One region of the Exiguobacterium sp. RIT452 genome, then DNA from elsewhere that is predicted to be linked to it. Evidence: riboswitches for the same ligand, from Rfam matches in the RefSeq annotation. Region 1 holds a riboswitch; each other region holds the start of a gene.

The links. A riboswitch is a leader RNA that binds a small molecule or an ion and turns the genes downstream of it on or off. The one in region 1 is predicted to bind S-adenosylmethionine.
Positions count from the first base shown of each region.
Region 2: it holds a riboswitch for S-adenosylmethionine, as region 1 does, so the genes downstream of both, D3D03_RS09525 (LLM class flavin-dependent oxidoreductase) here and D3D03_RS10240 (Na+/H+ antiporter NhaC family protein) in region 1, are expected to answer to the same signal.
Region 3: it holds a riboswitch for S-adenosylmethionine, as region 1 does, so the genes downstream of both, D3D03_RS13585 (2,3-diketo-5-methylthiopentyl-1-phosphate enolase) here and D3D03_RS10240 (Na+/H+ antiporter NhaC family protein) in region 1, are expected to answer to the same signal.

Region 1 covers NZ_QXJB01000003.1:254,502-259,628, forward strand. The annotation lists gene D3D03_RS10225 (hypothetical protein) at 1-360, shown strand, start outside; gene D3D03_RS10230 (aldo/keto reductase) at 552-1,364, opposite strand; gene D3D03_RS10235 (hypothetical protein) at 1,522-1,725, shown strand; gene D3D03_RS10240 (Na+/H+ antiporter NhaC family protein) at 1,772-3,079, opposite strand; SAM riboswitch class I at 3,158-3,261, opposite strand; gene D3D03_RS10245 (metal ABC transporter solute-binding protein, Zn/Mn family) at 3,330-4,331, opposite strand; gene D3D03_RS10250 (alpha/beta hydrolase) at 4,507-5,127, shown strand, end outside.
Region 2 covers NZ_QXJB01000003.1:105,733-110,859, forward strand. The annotation lists gene D3D03_RS09510 (DUF817 domain-containing protein) at 1-779, shown strand, start outside; gene D3D03_RS09515 (DUF2325 domain-containing protein) at 870-2,141, shown strand; gene D3D03_RS09520 (DUF975 family protein) at 2,209-2,847, shown strand; SAM riboswitch class I at 2,966-3,073, shown strand; gene D3D03_RS09525 (LLM class flavin-dependent oxidoreductase) at 3,146-4,204, shown strand; gene D3D03_RS09530 (ATP-grasp domain-containing protein) at 4,201-5,127, shown strand, end outside.
Region 3 covers NZ_QXJB01000007.1:15,199-20,325, reverse strand. The annotation lists gene D3D03_RS13600 (1,2-dihydroxy-3-keto-5-methylthiopentene dioxygenase) at 1-142, opposite strand, end outside; gene D3D03_RS13595 (methylthioribulose 1-phosphate dehydratase) at 159-779, opposite strand; gene D3D03_RS13590 (2-hydroxy-3-keto-5-methylthiopentenyl-1-phosphate phosphatase) at 776-1,435, opposite strand; gene D3D03_RS13585 (2,3-diketo-5-methylthiopentyl-1-phosphate enolase) at 1,432-2,622, opposite strand; SAM riboswitch class I at 2,703-2,804, opposite strand; SAM riboswitch class I at 3,012-3,114, shown strand; gene mtnK (S-methyl-5-thioribose kinase) at 3,193-4,362, shown strand; gene mtnA (S-methyl-5-thioribose-1-phosphate isomerase) at 4,359-5,127, shown strand, end outside.

The DNA of each region.
Region 1 (5,127 bases):
CAGCCCGACCATGAACAGTTGTTTGCGCTCGAAGAAACAACACCGTTGTACCAATTGATGAGTCAAATCGATATTTTCATTGATCAAGAAACCCATTACAATCTGGGGCGGGCAATCGTCGGGGAAGAGTTAATCGTCAATGAAGATCATGCGGCGATCGTCGGCATCCTTCCTTTACCGCTCTTAATCATTTCTTCCGAGGTGATGCGGAATTTTGACCGACAGGCGCTTGAAGTGATTTACCGGGAAGCGGGGCGGCAAGGAGAATTTGATACGGTATGGGAGCAGTTCGGTGACTTGCGCGCTTATTTCCGTCAGGCAGAAGAAGCAGAAGAGACGATTCTTGTCTATTATGTATAGCGCGGTAATGACCACGAAAAAAAAGGAATCACGCGTTCTTTCACGCACGTTCCTCAAACGAGACATCGTGTAGAAGCTGCGTGAAGCGAGTGATTCCTGATTAACGAGAAGAGAGGGGTGGCAGATAAATCTGCCACCCCTCTTCATAAAGCAATCGTTCTAAAGCGTCAGCCTATTTTTAAGGGCAGTGCTTAAAAGTCGATTTCATCCGGATCTGGTCCAAGACGGACATCTGTTGCCAAACGATCAATCTTCTCGAGATCGTCCGCATCGAGTTGGAAATCAAAGACATCAAAGTTTTCCGCAATCCGTTCAGGTGTGACCGATTTTGGAAGAGCGACGATGCCGTTATCCAAATGCCAACGCAAGACGACTTGTGAAGGAGATTTACCATGTTTTTCGGCAATTTCCTTAAAGTCATTGATTTCAAGGAATTTCCCTTGCATGAGCGGGCTCCACGCCTCGACTTGGATGCTGTGGTCCTGTAGATATTCATGCAGTTCGTGTTGCGGAAGTTGCGGATGAAGTTCCACCTGATTGATCATTGGTGTCATCAATCCTTCTTCAGCCAGTGTATCGAGGTGATGTTCCTTGAAGTTCGAAACACCAATCGCTTTGATTTTTCCAGCTTCGTAAAGCTCAACCATCGCTTTCCATGCTTCAATGTACCCTTCGACCGGCCAGTGAATCAAATAGAGGTCCAGATAATCGGTCTCTAATCGTTCGAGTGACTCAGCGAAAGCTTCTTTAGTGCGTCCGGCACGAATATCATCGTTCCATACTTTAGACGTTAAGAAGAGATCTTCACGGTTCACGCCGCTTTCTTTGATTCCTTTGGCGACACCACGTTCGTTTTTGTACACGGCAGCCGTATCAATATGACGGTAACCGACACGAATCGCTTCTGCGACGGCAGCCGGTGCTTCCGTCTCTTCGTCGACTTGCCAGACTCCGAATCCGATCTGTGGAATCGTGACACCATTTGAAAGTTTTGCGTATTGCATGTATATACTCCTCCTTCAATGAAACTAGAATATGGAATTGCTCGTTTAGTTTAGCATGAACTCAGAATCACGTCTGTTTAGACGCTCAAAGCAGGAGGTAAGCTGTTAGAGAGCGAACAAAGTGGGTATATCCATACATGAAGTGAGGTGTAAAATCATGGCACGATCCGTTAAAAACGTACCAAAAGGAGTGTGGGCCGGACTGGCGACGCTGTTAGGCGCTCAAGCGACTTTCCTATTCCTTGGCGCCCGTAAAACCGGGCGTAATCCGTGGGTGTGGGGTGGCGCGGGGCTCGTTCAGTTCCCGCTTCCAGCCATCGCGTATTTCATTCTTAACCGGCAAGAACAGAAGAAAAAATAATCAAAAACAAGTCCGGTCGCGTTGCAGGCGGCCGGACTTGTTTGTTTTACGAAATATTTTCTTTGCGGACGGCAGTATTTTTCCGGCGCGGGAATCCGAAAAGAATCGCAAGGGATCCGCACACGAACAATAAGAATGGATAGAACAGATACGGAATCAGCTCCGGAGAAGCCGTTTTCGTCAACTCCGCCGCAATCAGCAACTGGGCGCCGTATGGGATGATTCCTTGAACCCCACACGAGAAGATGTCGAGAATGCTGGCCGACTTCTTCCGGTCGATGTCATACGTATCCGCGATCTCCGCTGCGAGTGGTCCAGCCACAAGAATCGAAATCGTATTGTTTGCCGTCGCGAGGTTTGTCGCTCCGACAAGCGCAGCCATGCTGAACTCTGCGCCGCGGCGTTGCGTGATTTTTCGAGTCAATGTTTCTTTCAGGTAGGCGATACCGCCGTTAAAGGTGATCAGACTGACAAGACCACCCATCAGTAATGTCAAAATCGAAATTTCAGCCATGCCCATTAATCCTTCGGACATCGACAGCACGAATCCACTTAAACCGAAGCTGCCGTCGAGCATACCGATGATTCCTGTCAAGGCGGTTCCGCCGATCAAGACGAGGATGACGTTGACACCGAACAAGGCCAAGACGATGACGGACAGATACGGAATCAGTTTATAAAACTCGAAGGCCTTTGCGTCGACGACATCTCCGGCACCTGAAACGAATGCCAAAATGATGACGGTCAAAATTGCTGCCGGAAGCACAATCAGGAAGTTCGTTCGGAATTTATCACGCATATTGGTTTTTTGCGTGCGGACCGCTGCAATCGTCGTATCGGAGATAAACGACAAGTTGTCCCCGAACATCGCGCCCCCAACGACGGCGGCAGCTGCGATGGCGACATTGACACCGGTCGCTTCGTGAATACCAAGTGCGATCGGGGCAAGTGCCGCAATCGTACCGGTTGAAGTCCCCATCGCCATCGAGATGAAGGCAGCGATGATGAACAATCCGCTCATTAAGAGAGACGGCGGTAAAAATGTCAGCGAAGCGTTGACGGTCGCTTCGATGGCGCCGATCGCATCCGCTGTTCCGGAAAACGCACCGGCGAGTAAGAAAATAAAGACCATGATCATGATGTCCGGATTTCCGGCACCCGTCGCAATCCGTTCAACGGTTTGATTGATACTGCCTTTGGTCGTCACGGCAGCAAAAATCAAGGCAATCAATGCGGCAATCAGAATCGGGAACTTATAAAAGTCGTCATAAAAGATGCCGGCACCGATAAAGAGGACCAAAAAGACAAGTAATGGTAGAAGGGCCCATTTGTTTGGTGTAATCGTCTCGTTCATAAAATCACTCCATTTCTGCATGTACAAAAAAAGACTCCTTCGCAAGAAAGAAGGAGGTCTTTACTGAAAAAGACGCTCTTCTTATCTCTCAAGCCGTAGCTTGCTGGATTTGGCACAGTACGATTCAATCGTCCGCTGCCGAAACATCATTGGGCCAGTCCCTCCGTCTCTCGCGATAAAAAGAAGTCATTTAATTGTCTGAAATACGTTTTCTACCGTAACGTATCTTTTAATGCATGTCAACACTACTTCACTGCAGTGCTTTTTTGAGTGTCGTGACATTTTCATTCATCAAGTCAAAATAAGAAGCGTCTTGTTGTTCTTTTGTGACGGATTCCAAGTTATGAATCGTGATGGCTTCAGCTCCGATTTCTTGTTGGATGACCCGGGCGACTTTTGGGGAAACCGTCTCTTCAAACGCAACATATTTTAAGTCGTGCAGCTTGGCTTCTTTGACGAGGGAAGCCAGTTCTTTTTGCGAAGGCTCGTCAGACGGTGAGATGCCAGCGATCGGCAGTTGAGAAAATCCGTAGCGTTCTGCTAAATACCCATAAGCGGCATGTGTCACGAGCAGTTCTTTTTTGGAGCCGTCAGCAACTGCTTGCTGTAAGTTTTGATCGAGCTCATCTGCCTGCGTATCAAATTCAGCCAGATTTTTTTCGAACGTCGCTTTTTTGTCCGGTACTTCTTTTGCCAACGCCGTCGAAATCGATTGGGCCATCATTTTGGCATTGTTCGGATCAAGCCAGACGTGCGGATCGTACTTGCCATGATCGTGTCCTTCTTCTGCATGCTCATCTTCTGCGTGCTCGTCTTCATGAGCATGTTCTTCGTCGTGTTCGTCTGCCTCTCCATGAACGTGTACCGTGGCGCTCGCTTCAAGCAAATCGATGCCTTTACTTGTCTCGATGAACTGGACATCGTTTCCTTTGAGACTGGCTTTGATTTTTTCTGAGTACGGCTCAAGCGTCGTTCCGGTCAAGAGGAACAGATCACCTTGTGCGATTTCTGTCAGTTGTTTTGAGGTCGGTTCATACGAATGGGGATCGGCACCGGGAGGGACGATCATCTTGACATCGACATCAGCGCCGCCGATTTCTTTGGCAATCGCCGCTGTGGCGAACGTTGATGTATATACGTTGAGTTTTTGGTCGGCGGCATCTTGATTCGAACCTGAATCAGATGATCCGCAGGCAGCGAGGAAAGTGGCGCTCGCGAACGCGACCGTTAAAGCGGGAATTAACTTTTTCATATGTGTAAAACCTCCAAGAAGTATTAAAACGTAATTATTCCGATTTGAACCTTTTCACTATAACGAATCCAAAACAAAGCGTCAAGTACAAGAGCGGGAAGAAGTTCGACTTCTAAAAAAATGGGGTAAAAGACTAATAAGATTAAAAATCGTGAGTATGCCCGGAGGTGATGAGGTGAGACGGGAAACAGCATGGTTGATGGGAGGGGCTGCGCTTTTGACGACGGCTGCTGCCGGTGCGAGCATCTGGAACAATTACGGTGCTCTTTTACGGTGGACGGAACCGGCGCTTCCGCTTGCGGAAACCCAACTGGCTCCAAGGACCGTTTTGTATAAAACGATCGGCGAGAAGGAGCTTAAACTGGATCTGTACTATCCGGTCGGTGAAGGACCGTTTCCGGTGGCCATTTATGCACATGGTGGAGCGTTTGTCAGAGGAAGCCGTGATGATCTCTTTTGTTTTACACCGATCGTGGAACGTTTTTTAGAGCTTGGCATCGCTGTTTGCAGTATCGATTACCGGTTGTTTGAAGACGGCAGTTACTTCCCGGATAATTTGGAAGACGTACGCGACGCCCTTTGTTTTTTAAATCAGGAAGCAGATAATCTGCGGATTGCACGGGGACGAATGGTCCTTTGGGGGGATTCGGCCGGTGCAGCGTTGATGTTGACGACCGCCTTGGCGCCGATGGAGTTCATCGGTGATCAGAAAGCGGAGCAACTCCCGCTGATCAGCGGCGTCATCGCCTTGTATCCACCAACGAACTTCTTATTATTCAAGTTCATCCAGACCTGG
Region 2 (5,127 bases), 150 kb from region 1:
TGCAAAAAATCCGCCATTTCATCCGTTTTACATATCTCGAGGCCATCTGTTGTGTCTTTCCGGTTGCGATTTTCTTGGCGCTTGCGGTATCCCGGTACCTTCCGTCGGAACCGATCGCGCGCTATGACTTGCTTTTAGTATGGTGTCTTTTTGTTCAAATCATGTTGCTTGTAACACGTTACGAAACAAAAGAAGAGTTCAAATTGATTTTAATCTTTCATGCGATTGGCTTGGGACTGGAGTTGTTTAAAGTCCAGGTCGGTTCCTGGAGTTATCCGGAAGACGCCTGGAGCAAGGTGTTTGGTGTGCCGCTTTATGCCGGTTTCATGTATGCGAGTGTCGCGAGCTACATCTGCCAGGCCTTTCGCCGGTTTGATCTCCGGATCACAGAATTTCCCCGTCCGCTTCTCGCCTCCTTGTTAGGGCTGTTAGTCTACTTAAACTTTTTTACCCATCACTGGTTATTTGATTTCCGTTGGCTGTTAATGGGACTTGTTGCCGTTGTTTTCTTAAGATCCTGGGTCTATTACCGGTTGGATGAGACCGTCTACCGGATGCCGCTGGTTTTATCATTTGGTCTGATCGCCTGGTTCATCTGGCTCGCTGAAAATATCGTGACGTTTTTTAAAGGATGGGTCTACCCGAATCAAGAGGAGGGCTGGGAACTGGTCGACTTCGGAAAACTGTCGTCTTGGTTTTTGCTTGTGATCATCACGATTTTAATTGTGGCCGTCGAAAAATACCGGTTGGGTGATCCGTCAATCGAAATTAAAACCTAACCATTAACAAAAAAATACCTGGTTATTTTTAGACCAACCTACACGAAACCCCCTTGCTATAGTTGAAAAAAAGCAAAGGGGTTGTTTGAGATGATGCAACAAATCATGGAACGGGCGAAAGCGTTGGTCGCCGGTAAATTACAGATCGTTGAAACGGCGGAAGATTGGGAGTTGTTGCTTGAGGAAATCCGGGGAATCGATGAATGGGTTCAATTGTCGCGTTACTATACACCACGTGTGCATCCGAAAGAGGTGCTTCAACCGACGAAAGAAGAGCAGCCGACGTCACCCGGTCCGCTGACAGAACTGCCAAAATCGGACGAACCGATCGTCGAACAACGGTATGCGTATACATTTGTCCGGGAATTAAAAGGCGGATCGTTGCAGGAATGGCCGAACAGCCATATCTCGGAAAAGGAAATCCGCCAATGGAATCTCGAGCACGGCATGGAAGTCCGCGTCCAGATTATCCATCAAGACCACCGGCGGACGTCACTGGAAGTACTCGCCGTCGTCGCAACCGATCAAATGAAGACGCTGGAGCAACGAATCGTCTTTGAAAAATGTATCGTCAAAAATCACGGTATCATCGAGTCGACGGTCAACGGTCCGTTGAAGGATGAGACGGGAAAACCGTTTTACTACGCTACTCCGGTCGAAGATATGCGATTCTTTCAATTGAAGGAAGGACAACTTGTCGACTTGGTCATGTGGAAAGGTCATCCGGAAACACTGACGATTGCCTGGAAGTATGCTTTCCAATATGAAGAACCGATTGTTCAACCGTTCGATCCGTCAACAGAATCTAAACCGACAGACGCGACGGCAGAAATAGCCGTGACAATCGTTTCAAAAAAATCGACCGGGCGATATGCCAAGCAGATAAAGCGAAAACCGACCGTGAAAAAGGTCCGGCAACCACGCCGGATTCGCCAAAAGAAACAACAACCGATTACACCGCTCGTCACGACGTCGCTGCCGGGACAACCCATCGATTACGTCGACAAGGAGCCGCTTGAGTTTGCAGCATTTAAAGGAATGCGGCTCGTCATCGTCGGAAACGAACAGCAGGCACCGGTCTACCGGACATTTTTTGCTGAGACCGGAATCGAGCTGATTCATTTAGCAGGGGATGCCCAGTCGGCGAAGAAAATTGCCTGTCTCGCGCAAAAGACGGATGCCATCGTCGTTATCACAAGTCGTGTTTCGCATGCGGCGTCAGCCCATGTCATCGCACAAGCCAAAAAACATGCTATCCCATTTGCGATGGAACGTCTCGATGGTCGGCGTTCGCTGTATACGGCTTGCCAACGTCAACTCGAAAAAGCACGCCTGCACAAGCTAAAAACAGGAAAATCCTGAAAATAACTGAAACTCCTTACTGCTTAAGCCGTAAATAGGAGTAGAACTTATTTTAAGGAGGATCTTTATGATTAAAGAATTAAAACTATCGGCACGTGAGTCACTTAACGGTCGCTGGGTCTTCATGGCACTCATGTTTTTACTGTTTCTCATCATTCAAGGGATTCCAGCAACGTTTTCTTCTGATCCGAACGAAGACTTTCAGTTCATCGATTTGATTGGATTTGTGTTGAATATCCTGTTCCTGCCGCTTGCGATCGGTTGGGCATGGCTTGCGCTGTCTGTCGCCCGTAAAGAAGAGGCAAAAATTGTCGATTTATTCGAGCCGTATAAGCTGTTCTTGAAAGCAGTTGGTCTGTCGCTTGTTCAAGGTATTCTTCTTGGATTGTGGTTCTTGCTGTTGATCGTTCCGGGAATCATCAAGTCATTTTCGTATATGCTGACTTATTACATTTTACGTGACGAGCCGTCAATCGGTATTTTGGATGCCATTACGCGTTCACGCCAAATGATGGATGGTCACAAGATGGAAGCCTTTATGCTTGTCCTCTCCTTTATTGGTTGGTTCCTGCTCGGTTTGATTACGATTGGAATTGCCTTCCTCTGGGTCGGACCTTACTTCAGCGTCACCCTCGCCAAGTTTTATGACCGCATCCGCGGTGAAGAAGCACCTGTCGAAGAGTCGACATTTGTTGCCCCATATTAAGACAAGGAGGATGAGAGCCCAGCTCTCGTCCTTTTTTGATACTGTTTTTAATTCCGATTGGAAAACAAGGTTTAGTGGTTGCTTTACTCTGCTAAAAAGTGTACGATAATTCCAATAATTCTTATCAAGAGAAGTCGAGGGAATGGCCCGAAGACACTTCAGCAACCCCGCATCATAAGCGGAAGGTGCTACTTCCTAAAGGGATCAACCCCTTTACAGATAAGAGCAGACACGATTAATCCGTCGCTCTTTTCGATTTTCGAGAAGAGCGATTTTTTTAATAAGGGGGACATAACGGATGGAGTATGGATTTTGGTTACCGATTTTTGGAGGGTGGTTACGAAACGTCGAGGACGAACAGATGCCGGCGACGTTCGATTATGCCAAGCAGGTGGCGCAAACAGCAGAACAAATCGGATTTTCGACGACGCTGATTGCGGAATTGAACTTAAATGATATCAAAGGGCTGGAAGCACCAAGTCTTGAAGCCTGGACGACAGCAGCGGCGATTGCTGCGACGACGGAACGGCTGGAAATCATGACAGCTGTCCGTCCGGGGTTCCATAACCCGGCGACGACCGCGAAGATGGCAGCAAACATCGATCAACTCAGCAACGGACGCTTTACACTGAACGTCGTCTCTGCCTGGTGGGAAGAAGAAGCGCGGCAATACAACGGGATCTTCACGGCGCATGACGAACGGTATGCGCGGACGGAAGAGTTTGTCACAATCATGAAAGGATTATGGGCAGACGCTTCACCGTACAGCTTCGACGGGAACTACTATACGCTCGAGAAGACACAACTGCATCCGAAGCCGGTTCAACGACCGGGCATCAAGTTGTACGCAGGCGGGGAAAGTGAAGCCGGCAAACAAACCATCGTCAATCATTGTGATGCCTATGTCATGCACGGCGGAACGGTGGAAGAAGTATCCGTCAAGATTGAGGATATGAAGGCGCGTCGACAAGCGACCGGGCAACCGCCGCTTGAAAGTTTTGGACTGGCTGCGTATATCATCTGCCGCGATACGGAAGAAGAGGCTGTTCAAGAGTGGCAGCGGATCACGGACGTCAAGGAAGACGGTGCCGGGTACGTCGGGTACGACGATTTCGTCAGCAAATCGCAACTCGAACAACAGGTGAAACGGAACGATTATTCGGTCTCCAACCGTGGACTCCGTCCTGATTTGATTGGAACACCAGAACAGATTGCCGAACGGATTCTTGCGTTTGAGCAGGTGGGTGTCTCCTTATTATTACTTCAATTCTCACCACAACTTGAAGAGATGGAACGCTTCGCGCGCGACGTCATGCCGCTTGTCGAAGAAAAACGAAAGGTAGGTCAAACCAAATGACAAAAATTCATATCTTACACGAAAACCAGGAATGGACGGACCATTTAATTAAACGACTCGAAGAACTGGAGTTGCCGTATGAACAGTGGCATCTCGATGAAGGACAGGTCCCGCTTGATGAAATCCCGCCAGAAGGCGTCTTCTACAGCCGGATGAGTGCGTCTTCGCATACGCGCGGGCACCGCTACGCGCCGGAACTGACGGAAGGGGTGCTCGCATGGCTCGAGGAACACGACCGGACCGTCTTCAACGGAACACGTGCGTTGCGACTGGAAGTCAGTAAAATCAATCAATATACGGCTCTTCGAAAAGCCGGTATCCGTGTTCCGAAAACGACGGCTGCCGTCGGACGTGATCAGATTGCTGAAGCGGCGAAAAACATCGGGGTGTCGTCGTTCATCACGAAACACAATCGTGCCGGAAAAGGACTCGGTGTCCAGTTGTTCCATTCGATTGAAGCACTTGAAACGTATCTCGATGGCCCGACCTTTGATGAGCCGGTCGACGGCATCACCCTGATCCAAGAGTATATCCAAGCGCCTGAACCGTATATCACGCGTTGTGAATTCGTCGGCGGAAAATTCGTTTACGCCGTACAAGTTGATACATCAGAAGGCTTTGAACTGTGCCCGGCGGATGCGTGTGTGATTGATGACTTGTTCTGCCCGGTCGGGGAAGAAGCACCACAAACTCCGATGAAGTTTAAAGTCGTTGATGGATTCGATGATCCGATCATCCAGCAATACGAAGCCTTCCTGCAAGCGAATCAGATTGCTGTCGCCGGGATTGAATTCATCAAGGATGCGGACGGAACGATCTATACGTATGATGTCAACACGAATACGAACTACAACTCGGATGCGGAAGCGGCCGCCGGTAAGTTCGGGATGCTGGAGCTCGCGAAGTTCCTTGGGAATGCGTTG
Region 3 (5,127 bases), on a different contig from region 1:
ATGTATAGTTTTCAACCAGCTCCGCCGGCAGTTTCGAGACGTCCCATTGTTCGTAGAGTACACCGCGTGAGGTAAGGAATGAAGACACCTCGTTTTGATCCGTATACCGTTCGTTTGTCTGTTGGAAAAGTACTGTTGCCATTGTAAATTCCTCCTTTTTAATGAATCGCCTGTCGGCACGTTTGTAGTTTTAAGGTGTAACTGAACAAAAACTCGAATGCTTCCAACTGTTTTTTGGCTTCAAAGGCAGTCGGTGCCCAGACGGTGATGCCATGATTACGAATCAGGACGGCGCCGCTCTCGGCATGAACATGCGCTGCAAAGGCAGCGGCAAGTGTCGGAATGTCGGCATGGTTCGGGATGATCGGTACACGGACTTCCGCATCTTCTTCCCAACGGCCGAGTGCCTTGATGATTTCCTGACCGGCAAACCGAATCTCGCCTTGGTCGCCGTACAGTTCCGAAATGACATTATTGTCGACCGTATGGACGTGAAGGGAACAGCCGGCAGTCGTCCGGTTGAAGACCTCGACGTGGAGCAACGTTTCAGCAGAGGGACGCCCCGTCTGTTCGCCGATCAGTTGACCGGACGCGTCGACATGGACGAAGTCGTCCGGTGTATCCTGCCGTTTGTCCTTCCCGCTTGCCGTCACGAGAAATTCAGTCGGTTGATCGGCTGTCCGGATGGCGAGATTGCCGCTTGTGCCTGGGAACCAGTCGCGTGCTGCAAGTTCCTGTTTGACGGCCCGTAATTCTTCATATCGTTTTAAGAAGGTCATGTGTACACCACCTTTGTCTGGAGATGATTCAAGATGTCATGAAAGTTTTCGAACGGCGTATACGGGATGCCGTGCTGTTCACACAGCGTGATCAGATAATCCCGTGCATAAACGTGATCCGCCTGCTTAGCCAGTTCAAAATCTGTTACGGAGTCGCCAATCGCGATGATCGTGTCACCGTCCTGCTTCAGCTTCCGGGCGATCGAGGTTTTGCAACAGCCGCATTGATTTGTACAGGCCGCGTCGCAGGCATGCGGCCATTCGATTCGAACCGTCTCCTGGCTGAAGTCACTGCCGTTGCAATAAACCGCTTCGTCCGTCAGTACATCCGCAAGAATCGGCTGGACAAAAAAGTCGATCCCGCCGCTGACGATGGAAAAGTCAATCTCGTTCGATTTGGCAAAGGCGAGCAAGGTGTCGAAGCCGGGACGGATGACCGCCCGTTTCATCAAGAAATCAATGTAGTCCTGTTTTTGACTGGACGGAAGCAGCTGAAACATCTGTCCGACGCCGGACTGGATCGAGAGTGACCGGTCGAGCACACCTCGTTTTAACGGGTCAAATTTTTCCGACGGAGCGAACTCCTGCATCAAGGCGATGATATTATCGTGCTCCGTTACCGTGCCGTCAAAGTCACATAAAATCCGGATCGTCATTTCGTGATCCCCCAAGCATCGAGGGCGACACGTAATTCCTCGTGCCGGTGGGCGGCACTTGTCAGTGATTCGCCGGCCAGTGCTGCGTCGAGTGCCTGGCGGAAAGCGATGACTCCGGCCGCAGCACCTTGCGGATGACCGTGGACACCGCCACCGGCATTGATGACGGAATCGACGCCGAAATCACGAACAAGCTGGGCGACGAGACCCGGGTGGATTCCGGCGGACGGGACCGGGAGAATCGTTTTGGTCTCACCGATTCGGGTCGCTTCGACGGCAATTCCGCGGGCCAAGTCTTTGGCGAGGGCGACATTCCCGTACGGCGACGGGAACAGTGTCAAGTCGGCACCGGCAATCCGCGGCAACGTTCCGAGCAGGACCGGGGCGGCAATCCCGTACTCGGGACTGGCGATCAAGGCACCGCTCAACGCCGGATGATTAAAGATCGGGACCGGGATTTCCGGATCGGCTGCCAGTTCCCGCAAGACATCGAGCCCGTATGTAAACGTGTTGAGCAGGAGTGCCGTCGCTCCGGATTCAACCAGTCGTTTCGCCTGTTCTTTCAAGCGGAAGACCGGACCACTCAACGTAATCGCATAGAGGGCCCGTTTACCGGTCCGTTCATAGTGCACATCGAGGACTTCCCGTCCGATCCGCGCCCGGTCGAGTGCGGGTGTCAGCGGATTGTCGTATAAGATCTCGTCATCCTTGACGAGATCAATCCCGCCGGCAAGCTGGGCTTCGAGTTGTTCCCGTAAAAAAACGAGGTCCCGTCCGATGACGCCTTTGAAGATGCTCATCAACAGGGGGCGGTCATGGACTTGGATCAATTGGCGGACGCCCTCGATGCCGAATTTAGCACCGGGAAAATCCGGTGTGAACGAAGCGGGAAGCTGGAGATCCGTCAGTTTGATTTGACCGTCGAGCGACAGCTTGCCGAAGACGGTCGTCAAAATCGCCGAAAAGTCCCGTGAGACGTTGTGTTCCGGATAACGGATCGTGACATACCCTTTTCCGTCGTGTTCTTCCGTATGGACGACTTGTCCTTTGAAGGATTCAAGCTGTTGTTGTTCCAAATGATTCAAATCGGTCCATGAGCCGACCGTCAGACCGAGGGCGATTTGCTCTGCCCGTTTTGGTAACTGATCGGTCACGCCGAGTTGGTAAGTTGCGGTAATGTACGCCATGATCGTCGTCTCTCCCTTGTTAAAAAATACAAAAATGGTCCCTCGTCAATGACAAGAGACCATGAAAAATTGCGCGTGGACTCTTATCTGTCAGCGTGTTAGCTGCAAGAATTAGCACCGTGCCAAGTGGTCGGTTGCTGCGACATCGTAGGGCTCGTCCCTCCGTCTGCTCTTGATAAGAATTGGATGAAATTGTGAAATCTAATTGCAATTTTTACATGAGATGCCGGACTTGTCAAACTATATTTTGAAAATTTATTTTTTTGAAAATACTCCTTCTATAGATGTCTCCGTTTTGAGCGGATTGCACTAAAATTTGGAATTGACAGAGGGTGGTCGGCGCACGTAGTATTCAAATCAACATCAAACCACACGACAACTACATATGACTCTTATCGTGAGTTGGCAGAGGGAATTGGCCCGAAGACGCCGCAGCAACCGACCATCCGGCACGGTGCTACATCCAACAGACATTCGTCTGAGAGATAAGAGGACGGAGTATTCTACTGCGCCTCTTTTCTTTGACGAAAAGGGGCGTTTTTTCGTGTGATCATCAAGGGGGAAATCAGAATGGGATATCAAGCATTTACAGTACAGGACGCCATCGAACGGGTCCGGACACTCGGTCTGATCGGCAACGAACCGGTGACGGCAGAAGAAATCGGTGACGGCAATTTAAACCTGGTCTTTCGGATTCATGCGGGGGACCAGCACCTGATTTTAAAACAAGCGTTACCGTATGCGAAGGTCGTCGGTGAAAGCTGGCCGCTGTCGCTCGAACGGGCATGGATCGAACAGTCCGCGTTAAAAGAATTCGCGAAAGTCGCGATTCCGTTTGTCCCGCGTGTGTATCATGCCAGCAAAGAAGAAGCCTTCACGGTGATGGAAGACTTGTCTCATCTGACAATCGTCCGGGCTGGATTGCTTGCGGGAGAAAAGTATCCGTTGCTCGCGGAACACATCGGTTCGTATTTGGCCCGGACGCTGTTTTATACGTCGGATTTTGCCCTCGGACCGGTCGCGAAAAAACAGATCGCCCGTCAGTACTACAATCCGGATCTGTGCGACATCACGGAGAAACTGATTTTCACGGACCCGTTTTATGATGCGGAAACGAATACGATTGAAGCAGGACTGGAAGCGGAAGTCGACCGGATCTGGAACGACGCGGAGCTGAAACGGGAAGTCGCAAAGCTCGAAGCCCTGTTCATCACGAAAGGTGATGCCTTGCTGCACGGCGACTTACATACAGGCAGCATCTTCGCCTCGGCGGAAGAAACCAAGGTCATCGATCCGGAGTTCGCGTTTTACGGTCCGTTTGGGTTTGATGTCGGTCAGTTCATCGCCCATCTGTTTTTTGCCGCTTATCCGGACTATGACCGGTTGCGCGAGGAACGGATCAAGGACATCGATACGTTTTGGCTGACGTTTGCGTCGACGTTCAAGGCGTTGTGGGAGCGGGAAGCGGTGGAGCCGTTCCGTTCAGCGGACGGTCTCGTTGAGGATGTCCTCAGTACGATTTTACAAGATGCGCTTGGGTTTGCCGGATGCGAGTTGATTCGCCGGACGATCGGACTGGCACCGGTCGCGGACTTGGAACAGATTACCGATCCGACCGTTCGTCTCGAACGAAAACGTCATGCGTTACGCCTCGGTACTGCGTTGATCAAACGCCGGACGGAATGCAAGACGTTTACGGATCTGCGGAACTTTGATGTAACGGAGGAACTCAGCCGATGAGTCAATTCGTTCAGAGCATCATCTATGAAAACGGAACAGTGACGATCTTGGACCAAACCCGTCTCCCGGAAGAAGAACGGTATGAAGTCATTCACGATTTGGCGCAGGCGATTGAAGCGATTAAACAACTGCGTGTCCGGGGGGCGCCGGCAATCAGTTTATTCGGCGGTTTCGTCCTCGTGCAGGAAGCGTTTCGGACAACAGGATCGCTTGACGAAGTGAAACAGGAACTGCTGACGGTGTCGGCCCAATTACTGGCCACCCGGCCGACCGCCGTCAATTTGCGGAACGTGCTCGACGAACTGAATCAGCTCATCGTTTCGGCCACGACGCTTGCAGAACTGCCGAAACGTCTGGAACAAAAAGCGGTGGCGCTTTATGAAGCGGATGCCAAGACGTCACGGCAAATCGGCGTGCATGCCTTGGAGTTGTTTCAGGCCAATGACCGGGTGTTGACGATTTGTAATGCCGGATCGATTGCGACAGCGGCTTACGGGACGGCACTGGCCCCGTTTTATCTCGCCAAGGAGCAAGGCATCCCGTTATCCGTCTATGCGTCGGAAACACGGCCTTTGTTGCAGGGTGCGCGTTTGACGACATGGGAGTTGCAACGGGCAGGGATTGACGTCACCTTGATCACGGACAATATGGTCGCGCATACGATCAAGGAAAAACAGATCACCGCCATCATCGTTGGAGCGGACCGGATTACCCGAAACGGCGATACGGCCAATAAAATCGGGACGTTCCAGCTGGCGTTACTCG